Regions from separate parts of the Pseudomonas sp. 1121_17 genome, predicted to be linked through region 2. Evidence: predicted binding sites of a transcription regulator. Region 2 holds the regulator's gene; the other holds the start of a gene.
What was found. The regulator sigma-54, encoded in region 2, starts transcription at its own class of promoters, with help from an activator protein. The targets are predictions, from matches to a motif close to ANTGGCATNNANNTTGCTNT.
Positions count from the first base shown of each region.

Region 1: FW789_RS11480 (flagellar basal body rod protein FlgF) is a predicted target of sigma-54. The motif match lies at 2,539-2,558, and genes of this name have one in related genera.

Region 1 is NZ_VXCX01000004.1:290,416-297,652, reverse strand. It holds gene flgC (flagellar basal body rod protein FlgC) at 1-88, shown strand, start outside; gene flgD (flagellar hook assembly protein FlgD) at 104-805, shown strand; gene flgE (flagellar hook protein FlgE) at 833-2,179, shown strand; gene FW789_RS11485 (hypothetical protein) at 2,250-2,435, shown strand; gene FW789_RS11480 (flagellar basal body rod protein FlgF) at 2,616-3,356, shown strand; gene flgG (flagellar basal-body rod protein FlgG) at 3,403-4,188, shown strand; gene flgH (flagellar basal body L-ring protein FlgH) at 4,236-4,931, shown strand; gene FW789_RS11465 (flagellar basal body P-ring protein FlgI) at 4,944-6,053, shown strand; gene flgJ (flagellar assembly peptidoglycan hydrolase FlgJ) at 6,065-7,237, shown strand, end outside.
Region 2 is NZ_VXCX01000003.1:446,830-454,066, forward strand. It holds gene FW789_RS09630 (KpsF/GutQ family sugar-phosphate isomerase) at 1-816, shown strand, start outside; gene FW789_RS09635 (KdsC family phosphatase) at 831-1,355, shown strand; gene lptC (LPS export ABC transporter periplasmic protein LptC) at 1,364-1,936, shown strand; gene lptA (lipopolysaccharide transport periplasmic protein LptA) at 1,923-2,450, shown strand; gene lptB (LPS export ABC transporter ATP-binding protein) at 2,451-3,176, shown strand; gene FW789_RS09655 (RNA polymerase factor sigma-54) at 3,347-4,870, shown strand; gene hpf (ribosome hibernation-promoting factor, HPF/YfiA family) at 4,949-5,257, shown strand; gene ptsN (PTS IIA-like nitrogen regulatory protein PtsN) at 5,270-5,737, shown strand; gene rapZ (RNase adapter RapZ) at 5,740-6,594, shown strand; gene FW789_RS09675 (HPr family phosphocarrier protein) at 6,615-6,887, shown strand; gene FW789_RS09680 (ZIP family metal transporter) at 6,940-7,237, opposite strand, start outside.

The DNA of each region.
Region 1 (7,237 bases), on a different contig from region 2:
CTCGGCGAACCGTTCGTTCCAGACCAATGCTGAGCTGATGAACACTGCCAAGACCATGATGCAGAAGGTACTGACCCTGGGTCAGTGATAAGGAATCCGGACCATGGCTATCAACAGTACCAACCTCAATGACGTGATCACGGCTTCTGGTGTCAGTACCGGCACCAAGAAAACGGCCACCGACACCGCCTCCAAGACCGGCACCGATTCGCTGGGCAAGGACGCGTTTCTGCAACTGCTGGTTACCCAGATGCAGCACCAGAACCCGCTCGATCCGCAGGAGAACGGTGAGTTCGTCGCTCAGCTGGCGCAGTTCAGCAGCCTTGAAGGCATCACCTCGCTGAACGAGTCGGTCAACAGCATTACCAGTTCGCTCGGCTCGTCGCAGGCGCTGCAGGCGTCGTCGCTGGTCGGTCGTTCGGTGGTCGTGCAGAACGACAAGGCCGTGGTCGACACCGCCGATAGCTTCAACGGCCAGATCGTTGTGCCGCAGGCCATCAGCGAAGCCAAGATCACGGTCAAGGATAAGGACGGCAACACCGTCAAGACCATCGAGCTGGGTGAGCAGAAAGCCGGTTACGCCGACTTCATCTGGGATGGCACCAACGACAAGGGCGTCAAGGTCGATCCAGGTACTTACACCTTCACTGCCAGCACCACCTTCGAGGGCAAGTCGGTACAGATGAATACGCTGTTGCCGGCCAAGGTCACCAGCGTCAGTTTCAGCGCCAGCGGCGAAATGGTGCTCAACCTTGCCGGCGTCGGCAAGGTCTCTCTCTCCGACGTACAAACCATCGGTATCTAAGGCCAGAACGGCACAAGGAGCAACAGCATGTCTTTCAATATCGGCCTTAGCGGTCTGTACGCAGCCAACAAGCAACTCGACGTTACCGGCAACAACATTGCCAACGTCAACACCACCGGCTTCAAGTCTTCCCGTGCGGAATTTGCCGACGTCTACGCCGGCGCCAACCGCCTCGGTGTGGGCAAGAACCAGATCGGCAACGGTGTGCGTCTGGCGGCGGTCTCGCAGCAGTTCAGCCAGGGTGACGTCAACAACACCGGCAACGTGCTCGACATGGGTATCCAGGGTCAGGGCTTCTTCGTGCTCTCGGACAATGGCAGTCAGGTGTACACCCGTGCCGGTGCGTTCCAGAACAACAAAGACAACTTCGTGGTGACCTCCGATGGTCTGCGTCTGCAGGGCTATGCCGCTGACTCCAACGGCAAGATCCAGAAGGGCATCCTCACCGACCTGAGGATCGACACCTCGGCGCTGGCGCCAAAGGCCACCACCCTGATCGATCAGGGCATCAACCTCAACTCCTCGGCCACCTCGATCCCGCTGCCGGCTTCCCCGCCTGGCCCGGGTGACATCGTCTTCGACCCGTCTGACGAAACCTCGTACACCAAGTCGTTCCCGACCAAGGTTTACGACAGTCAGGGCAACGAGCACACCATGGAGCAGTTCTATCGCAAGACCGACAAGAACGAATGGACCATGTACACCTTGATCGATGGCCGTAACCCGATGGACCCAACCAGCACCGCACCGCTGGTCGGTACTGTCAGCTTCAACGAAGATGGCAGTGTTGCTTCCATGGCCGCCGATCAGGCAGGCCTGCCTGCTGGTGGTGAGTGGAGCGTGACCAATAACACCTTCACCATGAAGGGCTGGATCCCGGCCGAGAAAGACGCTGCCGGTAACTGGGGCTCCAATGGCTCGGCAGGCAATGCCGATGGCATGCGTCTGTCGATGAACAGTACCAGCTCGTACAACAACGAGACCGCGCGCACGTCGCAGTCCCAGGATGGCTACGCCACCGGTACCCTGTCGAGCCTGAGCATCGACTCCACCGGCGTCATGTTCGCCAGCTTCAGCAACCAGCAGTCGCGTGCGATCGGCCAGGTGGCGCTGGCCAGCTTCGCCAACGAGCAAGGCCTGCAGCAGATTGGTGGTACCCGTTGGACCGAGACCTTCTCGTCAGGCATTCCGGGCATCGATTCGCCGAAGACCGGCACCCTGGGCGGCGTCGAGTCCAACTCGCTGGAGGCCTCCAACGTCAACCTGACCCAGGAGCTGGTCGAGCTGATCAAGGCGCAGAGCAACTACCAGGCCAACGCCAAGACCATCTCGACTGAAAGCACCATCATGCAGACCATCATCCAGATGGCTTGATGAAGTACTGAAGTCCAGTGGTAGACGAGCCCCTTCACTGTAAGGGGCTTGTCGTTTTCAGGGGGTGAGCATGAAGAAACTGATCATCGTCAGTGCCGCCGTGTTTTATCTGCTGCAGGCGCAGGCCGGCACTGCGCCGTGGTGGCGTTGGGAGAGCCAGGTGGACGGCCGGCTGGTTTGTTCGCAGTGGTCGCCGGGCGAGGGCTGGAAGCGTTTTGCCGGGCCGTTCAACAATGCTGGTTGCCGGGAACTGTAGCCAATTGCCGTTGGCGGCAAGCAAGCGCCGGATATCCGGCGTGAGTATTTCCCCGTTACCGCCCAAGAGCCCGTAAACACGGGCTTTTTCATGCTTTGTAAAAGTTGGTTCGGAACTTGCTTTATTGCCTGTATAGCAGCGGCGAGCGGCAAGCAATCGCCAGTGCAGCGGAGGAAGACTGTGGACAAGATGCTTTACGTGGCCATGACCGGCGCCAGCCAGAACGCGCTGGCGCAAAAGGCCCATGCCAACAACCTGGCGAACGTTTCAACCAATGGCTTCCAGCGTGACCTGGAGCAGGCGCGCTCGATTCCGGTGTTTGGCGACAGCTTTCCGTCGCGGGCGTTTGCTCTGTCCGAGCGTCCGGCCACCGACTTCACTGGCGGTGCGCTGGTCGAGACCGGCCGTGAGCTGGATGTTGCTGTAGCCGGCAATGGCTTCATCGCCGTGCAGGCCCCTGATGGCAGCGAAGCCTATGTACGCACCGGCAGCCTCAATATCGATGCCTTGGGCGTACTGCGCGCTGGCAACGGCATGCCGGTGATCGGCAATGGCGGCCCGATTGCCGTGCCGCCGGAGCAGAAGGTCGAGATCGGCGAAGACGGCACTATCAGCATTCGCGCTATGGGTGAAGATCCGCGGGTGATGGCCGAGGTCGACCGGATCAAGCTGGTCAACCCGGATATCAAGGGCCTGACCAAAGGCATCGACGGCATGATCCATACCGCCAGCGGCCAGCCGGCGGATGCCGACATCAACGTCAAGGTAGTCTCGGGCTTCCTCGAGTCGAGCAACGTCAATGCCGTCGAAGAAATGACCTCGGTGCTGGCCTTGTCGCGCCAGTTCGAACTGCACGTGAAGATGATGAACACGGCCAAGGAAGGCGATGAAGCCATGGCTCGGGTTTTGCAAATCAGCTAATCAATTTTGAACGGGTGCCGAAAAACAGGCGCGCGAGGAGAACACTATGCTTCCGGCACTTTGGGTCGCCAAGACTGGTTTGTCCGCCCAGGACACCAACCTGACGGTCATTTCCAACAACCTGGCCAACGTTTCGACCACCGGCTTCAAGCGTGATCGCGCCGAATTTCAGGACCTGCTGTATCAGATCAAACGCCAGCCTGGCGCCCAGTCGACCCAGGACAGCGAGCTGCCTTCGGGTCTGCAGGTCGGTACCGGTGTGCGCATCGTCGGCACCCAGAAGAACTTCCAGACCGGCAGCCTGCAAACCACCGAGAACCCGCTCGACCTGGCTGTGAACGGTCGCGGCTTCTTCCAGGTCTTGCAGCCTGACGGCACCGTCTCCTACACCCGTGACGGTACCTTCCACCTGAACTCCGATGGCCAGGTCGTGACCGCCAATGGCTTTGCCCTGGAGCCTGCGATTGTCGTACCCAACGACGCCCAGACCTTCACCGTGGGCCAGGACGGTACCGTGTCGATCACCACCGCCGGCAACCCGGCGGCGCAGATCATCGGCAACCTGCAGACGGCTGACTTCATCAACCCGGCAGGCCTGCAGGCAATGGGCAACAACCTGTTCCTGGAAACCGCCGCCAGCGGCGCACCGCAGGTCGGTACGCCTGGCCTGAACGGCTTTGGCACCACCTTGCAGCAGACCTTGGAAAACTCCAACGTCAGCACCGTGGAAGAGCTGGTCAACATGATCACCACCCAGCGTGCCTACGAGATGAACTCCAAAGTCATCTCGACCGCCGACAAGATGCTCGGGTTCGTCACCCAGCAGCTGTAAACCTTAGGTCGCTGTTGCAGCGCCAGTTCTACCGTGAGGGAAGCGTCATGAGTCGTCTGTTGTCCGTATTCGCCCTGGGTGGGGCGGTGTTGTTGGCCGGTTGCGTCGCGCCGACGCCCAAGCCCAACGACCCGTACTACGCGCCGGTGTTGCCGCGCACCCCATTGCCGGCGTCGGCCAACAACGGCTCGATTTACCAGGCCGGTTTCGAACAGAACCTGTATGGCGACCGCAAGGCGTTCCGGGTGGGTGACATCATCACGATCACCCTCAACGAGCGTACTTCGGCGAGCAAGAGTGCCAACTCGCAGGTGGGCAAGGACAGCAAGGCCAACCTCGGTTTGACCTCGTTGTTCGGCGCCATCCCCAACACCAACAACCCGTTGGGCAGTGGTGACCTGTCGCTCGAGGCCGGCTACAGCGGTAGCCGCGCCACCAAAGGTGACAGCAAGGCGGCCCAGGGCAACACCTTGACCGGTTCGGTCACGGTGACCGTCGCGGAAGTCCTGCCCAACGGCATCATCGCCGTGCGTGGCGAGAAGTGGATGACGCTCAACACCGGCGACGAGCTGGTGCGGATTGCCGGGCTGGTGCGCGCCGATGACATTGCCACCGACAACACCGTGCCGTCGACCCGTGTCGCCGATGCGCGCATCACCTATTCGGGTACCGGCTCGTTTGCCGATGCCAGCCAGCCCGGTTGGCTGGACCGCTTCTTCCTCAGCCCGCTTTGGCCTTTCTGAGTACGGATGCCCATGCTTAATTTCAGGCAGCTGATTGCCGCCACCGTGCTTCTATCCTGTGCGTTCAGTGCCCACGCCGAGCGCCTCAAGGACATCGCCAGTATCTCCGGCGTGCGCACCAACCAGTTGATCGGTTATGGCCTGGTGGTCGGCTTGAACGGCACCGGCGACCAGACCACGCAGACCCCGTTCACCCTGCAGACCTTCAACAACATGCTCTCGCAGTTCGGCATCAAGGTGCCGCCAGGCTCGGGTAACGTGCAGCTGAAGAACGTCGCCGCGGTGTCGATCCATGCGGATCTGCCGGCGTTCGCCAAGCCGGGGCAGGTGGTGGATATCACCGTGTCGTCGATCGGTAACTCCAAGAGCCTGCGCGGTGGCAGCCTGCTGATGACCCCGCTCAAGGGTATCGATGGCAATGTCTACGCCATCGCCCAGGGCAACCTGGTGGTCGGCGGTTTTGACGCCGAAGGCCGCGATGGCTCGAAGATCACCGTCAACGTGCCCTCGGCTGGGCGCATCCCTGGCGGTGCCAGTGTCGAGCGGGCCGTGCCGAGTGGTTTCAACCAGGGCAACAGCCTCACCCTGAACCTCAATCGCCCTGACTTCACCACCGCCAAGCGCATCGTCGACAAGGTCAACGAGCTGCTCGGCCCAGGTGTTGCCCAGGCCCTCGATGGCGGTTCGGTGCGGGTCACCGCGCCGATGGACCCAAGCCAGCGCGTCGACTACCTGTCGATCCTGGAGAACCTCGAGATCGATCCGGGCCAGGCCGTGGCCAAGGTCATCATCAACTCGCGTACCGGCACCATCGTCATCGGCCAGAACGTCAAGGTTTCGCCGGCTGCGGTTACCCACGGCAGCCTCACCGTGACCATTACCGAAGACCCGATCGTCAGCCAGCCGGGGCCGTTCTCCAATGGCCAGACGGCTGTGGTGCCACGCTCGCGCGTGAACGCCGAGCAGGAAGCCAAACCGATGTTCAAGTTCGGCCCGGGCACTACGCTGGATGAGATCGTCCGAGCGGTCAACCAGGTCGGGGCAGCGCCCAGTGACTTGATGGCCATCCTTGAAGCGCTGAAACAGGCCGGTGCTCTGCAAGCCGACCTGATCGTGATTTGAGGACGCTTTAGATGAACTCCAAGAGTCTGGTTTCCAGCCAAGCCGACAGCGGTGCCTACACCGACCTCAACCGCCTGACCTCGCTCAAGCACGGTGATCGTGACAGCGAAGCGAACGTGCGCAAGGTCGCCCAGGAGTTCGAGTCGCTGTTCATCAGCGAGATGCTCAAGGCTTCGCGCAAGGCCAGTGACGTGCTCGCTGAAGACAACGAGCTGAACACCGAAACGGTCAAGCAGTACCGCGACATGTACGATCAGCAGCTGTCCGTGAGCATGTCCCGCGAAGGTGGCGGCATCGGCTTGCAGGATGTGCTGGTGCGGCAGTTGTCCAAGCAGAAAAATCCAGTGGCGACGCCTAACCCGTTCCTGCGCGGCGAAGGCGCTGGCCCGGCGCTGTGGGGGACCAAGGTGGCGACACCGGTACACGGCGATACCAGCAGTGCTGCGCGCAATGACGTGGCTGCGCTCAATTCGCGGCGCTTGTCGCTGCCTGGCAAGCTGACCGATCGGCTGCTGGCCGGGATTGTGCCGTCCGCCGGTAACCCGGCACTGGCCGGCAATGGTGCGGCGCTGCCGGCGCGTGACGGGCAGCTGGTCAATGGCGTGGTCAAGGGCGACTGGGAGCCAGCGCAAGCGTTTGCTGCCGCCGATGGCGGTACGCGCATCCTCGGTCGGGCCATGGCCCAGCCACCGTTGGCGCCGAAAAGGGCCTTCGGCAACAGTGACGAATTCGTCTCGACCATGCTGCCAATGGCTGAACAAGCGGCCAAGCGCATCGGCATCGACCCGCGCTACCTGGTGGCTCAGGCCGCACTGGAAACCGGTTGGGGCAAGTCGGTTATGCGCAACACCGATGGCAGCAGCAGCCACAACCTGTTCGGCATCAAGGCCACTGGCAGTTGGCAGGGCGGTGAAGCGCGGGCGATCACCAGCGAGTTCCGCGATGGCGCCTTCGTCAAGGAGACCGCCGCGTTCCGTTCCTACGACTCCTACCAGGACAGCTTCCACGACCTGGTCAGCCTGCTGCAGAACAATGCGCGCTATCAAGATGCGGTCAAGTCGGCCGATAACCCAGAACAGTTTGTGCGAGAGCTGCAGAAGGCGGGGTACGCAACCGACCCGAACTACGCCAGCAAGATCTCGCAGATTGCTAAACAGATGAAGTCGTACGAGAGCTACGCAATG
Region 2 (7,237 bases):
AAGTCCGGGCATATCGGCAACAAGATCGCGGCGACCTTGGCCAGTACCGGTACGCCGTCATTTTTTGTCCATCCGGCCGAAGCCAGCCACGGTGACATGGGCATGATCACCCGTGATGACGTGATCCTGGCGCTGTCCAACTCCGGCAGCACTGCCGAGATCGTTACCCTGCTGCCATTGATCAAGCGCCTTGGCATTCAGCTGATCAGCCTCACCGGCAATCCCGATTCACAACTGGCGCAAGCGGCCGAGGCCAACCTCGATGCGCGCGTGGCGCAGGAAGCCTGCCCGCTGAACCTGGCACCAACTTCCTCGACCACCGCAGCGTTGGTGCTCGGCGATGCCCTGGCGATCGCCCTGCTTGAGGCCCGCGGCTTCTCGGCCGAGGATTTCGCCTTCTCGCACCCCGGCGGCGCCCTTGGCCGACGTTTGCTGCTCAAGGTCGAAAACGTCATGCACTCGGGCGACGAGCTGCCGCAGGTGCAACGTGGCACCCTGCTCAAGGAAGCGCTGCTGGAAATGTCCCGTAAAGGTTTGGGCATGACCGTCGTGCTGGAAAACGACGGTACCCTGGCTGGCGTGTTCACTGACGGCGACCTGCGCCGCAGCCTGGACCGCAATATCGATGTACACACCACCCTGATCGATGAGGTGATGACCGTGCACGGCAAGACTGCCCGCGCCGAGATGCTCGCCGCTGAAGCCTTGAAGATCATGGAAGACCACAAGATCGGCGCCCTCGTCGTGGTCGATCAGCACGATCGCCCGACCGGCGCGCTGAACATGCACGACCTGCTCCGCGCCGGAGTCATGTGATGAACGGAGATGCCATGAGCGAAGACATCCTGCAACGCGGCAAAGCCATCAAGCTGGCCGTTTTCGACGTCGACGGTGTGCTCACCGACGGCCGCCTGTACTTCCTTGAAGACGGCAGCGAATTCAAGACCTTCAACACCCTCGACGGCCAGGGCATCAAGATGCTCATGGCCTCGGGTGTGACCACGGCAATCATCAGCGGGCGCAAGACCCCGGTGGTCGAGCGTCGGGCGGAGAACCTCGGCATCCCGCACCTGTTTCAGGGCCGCGAGGATAAACTGGTGGTTCTGGACGGCCTGCTCGCTGAACTGGGCCTAAGCTATGAGCAGGTCGCCTACCTGGGCGACGACCTGCCCGACCTGCCGGTGATTCGCCGGGTCGGCCTGGGCATGGCCGTAGCCAACGCTGCCGTGTTCGTCCGCCAGAACGCCCACGGGGTAACCCAGGCCCGCGGCGGCGAAGGTGCTGCCCGCGAGTTCTGTGAACTGATCATGCAGGCCCAGGGTACCCTGGACGCTGCCAACGCCAACTACCTGTAAGGCCGCACATGTTCAGCAAAAAAGCTAAAAACATCGCGCTGCTGGGGCTGATCGCTGCCCTGCTGGTAGCGGTCGGCTACTGGAACGTCAGCCCCGAGAGCTTCCTCGACAAGCCACAGGCGCAGGTCGACGAAAGCGCCATCGACTACTATGCGATCAATGCCCACAGCGTGCAGTTCTTGCCTGACGGCAAGATGCAATATGAAATGACCGCCGACAAGGTCGAGCACCTCAAGGCCAGCGAAGTCACACTGCTGACCACGCCAGACCTGCACATGTATCGCGGCACCGCGTATCCCTGGCATGTCCAGAGCGTGCGTGCGGAGGTCAACCCGGATGGCACCGAGGTCGAGCTGATCGACAAGGTACGGGTTGCTCGCACCGACGAAAAACAACGCGAAACCATCATTACCAGCACGCGCATGACGGTGTTCCCGCAGAAGCAATATGCGCAGACCGAGCAAGCCGTTAGAATCGACGGCGCCGGCGGCACCACCACCGGCGTTGGCATGAAAGCGTATTTGAAAGACGGCAGGATGGACCTGCTGTCCAACGTAAGAGGACAGTATGAGGCTCGTTAAAACCCTCCCTTTTTTGCTCAGCCTGAGCGCAGCACTGGGAAGCGCGAGCGCCTTGGCCCTGCCGAACGATCGTGACCAGCCAATTCGTATCCAGGCCGACGACGCTCACCTGGATGACAAACAAGGCGTAGCTACCTACCGCGGCGACGTGATCATCACCCAAGGTTCGATGATGATCAAAGGCAACACCGTGACCATGACCCGTGCCGCCAATGGCGACATCGACGTGGTGACTTCGGTGGGCAACCTGGCCTACTTCGAGCAACAGCAGGACGCCGCCAAGCCCGACAAGATGAAAGGCTGGGCCGTGACGATTCAATACCAGGCGCAAAAAGACACGGTGATTCTGACCGACCGCGCCAAGGTCGAGAATGAAAGCAACACCACCGAAGGCGAGAAGATCGTCTACAACACCAAGTCCCAGGTGGCAACCGCAGGCAATGCCGGTGGCGCCGCCACGACCAAGCGTCCGCGCATCGACATGGTGATCCAGCCGAAGAAGAAGGCCGAGTAAATGGCGACTCTCAAAGCCCAGCATCTGGCCAAGAGCTACAAGGGCCGCCAGGTGGTTCGCGACGTCAGCCTGTCGATCGACAGCGGCCAGATCGTCGGCTTGCTCGGCCCCAACGGTGCCGGCAAGACCACCTGCTTCTACATGATCGTAGGCCTGGTTCAGGCCGATCAGGGCCGCGTGCTGATCGACAACAATGACGTCAGCCACCAACCCATGCACGGCCGCGCCCGTGCCGGGATTGGCTACCTGCCGCAGGAAGCGTCGATCTTCCGCAAGCTGTCGGTTGCCGACAACATCATGGCGATCCTCGAAACGCGCAAGGAACTCGACCGTGACGGCCGTCGCAAGGAGCTGGAAAGCCTGCTGCAGGAATTCCATATCAGCCACATCCGCGACAACCTCGGCATGAGCCTTTCCGGTGGCGAACGCCGCCGTGTCGAGATTGCCCGCGCCCTGGCCACCGCACCCAAGTTCATCCTGCTGGATGAACCGTTCGCTGGCGTCGACCCGATCTCGGTAGGTGACATCAAGCAGATCATTCATCACCTCAAGGCCAAGGGCATCGGTGTGTTGATCACCGACCACAACGTCCGCGAGACGCTGGATATCTGTGAGACAGCCTACATCGTCAACGATGGTCAACTGATCGCCGAAGGCGATGCCGAGACCATTCTGGCTAACGATCTGGTCAAGGAAGTCTACCTGGGCCACGAGTTCCGGCTCTGAGGCCCTTGCCTGGGCACTGGCAGCAGCAAGCTAAAACAGCTTAAGTGTTACAGTGCTCTAGGCAAACGCTACAAATTAAGGCATATAACTTGCTTGAAATTGGCGCCGCGGCGCCCTTCGTGTAGTGGATGGCGCAGATGCGCCGGCGGACAAGGTATTAAGCCCAAGCTATGAAACCATCGCTCGTCCTAAAAATGGGCCAGCAACTGACGATGACCCCGCAGTTGCAACAGGCCATTCGTCTGCTTCAGCTCTCGACCCTGGACCTCCAACAGGAAATTCAGGAAGCGCTGGAATCCAACCCGATGCTCGAACGCCAGGAAGACGGCGAAGACTTCGACAACAGCGACCCGCTGGCCGACAGTGCCGAAAGCAAGCCAAGCGCCGAAAACCTGGACAACAGCTTCCAGGACAGCGGTTTTCAGGATGGCAGCCTGCAGGAAGGCAGCGCCGCCAGTCAGAACCTTGAAGAAGGCGACTGGAACGAGCGCATTCCCAACGAACTGCCGGTCGACACAGCCTGGGAAGATGTCTACCAGACCAGCGCCAGCAGCCTGCCCAGCAACGACGATGACGAGTGGGACTTCACCACCCGCACCTCTGCCGGCGAGAGCCTGCAAAGCCACCTGCTGTGGCAGCTGAACCTGGCGCCGATGTCCGATACCGATCGCCTGATTGCAGTAACGCTGATCGACAGCATCAACCAGCAAGGCTATCTGGAAGACACCCTCGAAGAAATCTGCGCAGGCTTTGACCCGGAGCTCGACATCGAGCTCGATGAAGTCGAGGCCGTGCTGCACCGTATTCAACAGTTCGAACCCGCCGGCGTTGCCGCACGCAACCTGGGCGAGTGCCTGCTGCTGCAGCTGCGTCAGTTGCCGGCCAATACGCCTTGGTTGACCGAGGCCAAGCGCCTGGTCAGCGACTTCATCGATATGCTCGGCAGCCGCGACTACAGCCAGCTGATGCGCCGTATGAAGCTCAAGGAAGACGAACTGCGGCAGGTCATCGAGCTGGTGCAGAGCCTCAATCCGCGGCCTGGCTCGCAGATCGAGTCGAGCGAGCCGGAGTACGTGGTGCCTGACGTGATCGTGCGCAAGGACACCGACCGCTGGCTGGTCGAGCTGAACCAGGAAGCCATGCCGCGCCTGCGGGTCAACCCGCAATATGCAGGCTTTGTCCGCCGCGCCGATACCAGCGCCGACAACACCTTCATGCGCAACCAGTTGCAGGAAGCGCGCTGGTTCATCAAGAGCCTGCAGAGCCGCAACGAGACCTTGATGAAGGTCGCCACGCAGATCGTCGAGCACCAGCGCGATTTTCTCGAGTACGGCGACGAGGCGATGAAACCGTTGGTGCTGCATGACATCGCCGAAGCAGTGGGCATGCATGAGTCGACCATATCCCGCGTCACCACCCAGAAGTACATGCACACTCCGCGTGGCATCTTTGAGTTGAAATACTTTTTCTCGAGCCACGTCAGCACCTCCGAAGGCGGTGAATGCTCGTCCACGGCGATCCGCGCGATCATCAAGAAACTGGTTGCAGCGGAAAATCAGAAAAAGCCATTGAGTGACAGCAAGATCGCTGGTTTACTGGAGGCACAAGGCATCCAGGTAGCCCGTCGCACCGTCGCCAAGTACCGCGAGTCGCTCGGCATAGCACCGTCGAGTGAACGCAAGCGACTGATGTAGCCCCAGGATGTGCCACAGCGTTTTTGTGGCAGGTGCAAGACCTGCCTCTTTATGCACGGGCAACAAAGGAGAAGCTGTATGCAAGTCAACATCAGTGGACACCATGTAGAAGTAACCCCACCACTGCGCGACTACGTCGAGCAGAAGCTGAAGAGACTCGCAGGGCACTTTGACAAGATCACCAACGTCACGGTGATCATGAAAGTCGAGAAACTGCAGCAGAAGATCGAAGCGACTCTGCAGATTCCGGGCGGCGAAGTGGTTGCCAATGCCGAAGATCTAGACATGTATGCAGCCATCGACAATTTGGCTGACAAGCTCGACCGCCAACTGAAAAAACACAAGGAAAAACAGCAAAGTCTCCTGCAAGGTGCAGCTGCTCGCTGATCCCCCTCATCCATGATCCGACTTGAAACCATTCTGACCCCCGGCCGTTCCTTGGTGAACGTGCCGGGCGTCAGCAGTAAGAAACGCGCCCTCGAAGAAATCGCCAAGGTCGTAGCCAGCGAAGTCAGCGAGCTCGACCAGCAAGAAGTCTTCGAGAAGCTGATCGCCCGCGAAAAACTGGGCTCCACCGGGTTTGGCAATGGCATCGCCATTCCGCACTGCCGCCTCAAGGGCTGCGCCAATCCGGTCAGCGCCCTGCTCCACCTGGATCATCCAATCGACTTCGATGCCATCGATGGCGCCCCGGTGGACCTGCTGTTCGTCCTGCTGGTGCCCGAAGCTGCCACCGATGCTCACCTTGAGCTGTTGCGCCAGATTGCCAGCATGCTCGATCGCGAAGACGTGCGTAAGCGTCTGCGCGCTGCGAGCAACAACGAGGCCTTGTACCAGGTCGTCCTGGACGTGCAAAACGGGAGCTGAGCATGCGCCTGATCATCGTCAGCGGCCGCTCTGGCTCCGGCAAGAGCACTGCACTTGCCGTGCTGGAAGACAATGGCTTCTACTGCATCGACAACCTGCCCGCCGGGTTGCTGCCGCAGCTGGCTGAAAACACGTTGATCAATACCGAGCTGATGCAGCCCAAGGTTGCCGTCTCGATTGATGCGCGCAACCTGCCAGGCCATCTGTCACGCTTCCCCGAGCTGCTCGAGGATGCCCGCGCACGGCACATCCAGTGCGATGTGCTGTACCTGGACGCCGACGAAGACACCCTGCTCAAGCGCTTCTCCGAAACGCGCCGGCGTCACCCACTGACCAACGCCAATCGCTCGCTGGCCGAAGCCATTCGGGTAGAGAGCGATATGCTCGGGCCGATTGCCGACCTTGCCGACCTGAAGATCGATACCACCAACCTCAACCTCTACCAGCTACGCGATTCGATCAAGCTGCGCCTGCTCAACCAACCCGAGCCGGGTACGGCGTTTCTGGTTGAGTCGTTTGGCTTCAAGCGGGGCATGCCGGTAGACGCCGACCTGGTGTTCGACGTGCGCTGCCTGCCCAACCCGTACTGGAAGCCGGAAATCCGCGAACACTCAGGCCTGGATCAGCCGGTCATCGATTACCTGGCTGCGCAGCCGGATGTCGAAGAGATGTTCCAGGATATCTCCAGCTATCTGCTCAAATGGCTGCCGCGCTTCGCCGCCAGCAACCGTGCCTATGTCACCATCGCCATCGGCTGCACCGGCGGCCACCATCGCTCGGTGTACCTGACCGAGCGCCTCGGCCAGGTTCTGCAGCAATCCTTGAAAAACGTCCAAGTCCGCCACCGCGACCTCTAGCCCACAGGATTTACCCGAACATGCCCGCCCGCGAAATTACCATCATCAACAAGCTGGGCCTGCACGCCCGAGCGGCCGCCAAGTTCGTCGGCGTGGCCGGGCGCTTTCCTTGCCAGGTGAGGGTCGGCCGGGCGCCAGACAAGCTGGTCGATGGCAAAAGCATCATGGCGGTGATGATGCTCGCAGCGGGCAAGGGCACTCAGGTGCACCTGTTCACCGAGGGCGAGCAGGAAGACGAGGCACTCCAGGCCGTGGTGGATTTGATCAACAACTACTTCGACGAAGGCGAATAACGCCCCGCCGCTGCCAGGCCCAGCGCTGCCGCAGCGCTGGACCAGCAAGCGGTCACGACATGGCCGTGTCCATCACCATCATCAGGCAGAAGCCCACGCACAGCCCCAGGCTTGCCAGGCGATAGTTGCCGTTGCTGCGTGATTCCGGAATGATCTCCTGCGTCACCACCAGCAACATCGCTCCCGCCGCGCAGGCCAGGCCCAGCGGTAGCAGCAGTTCGGCAACATTCACTAGCCATGCGCAGATCACTGCTGCCAGCGGCTCGACCAGGCCCGAGGCCGCGCCGATCAAGAAAGCCTTGAAACGCGACATCCCCGCTCCGGCCAGCACCAATGCGATCACCAGACCT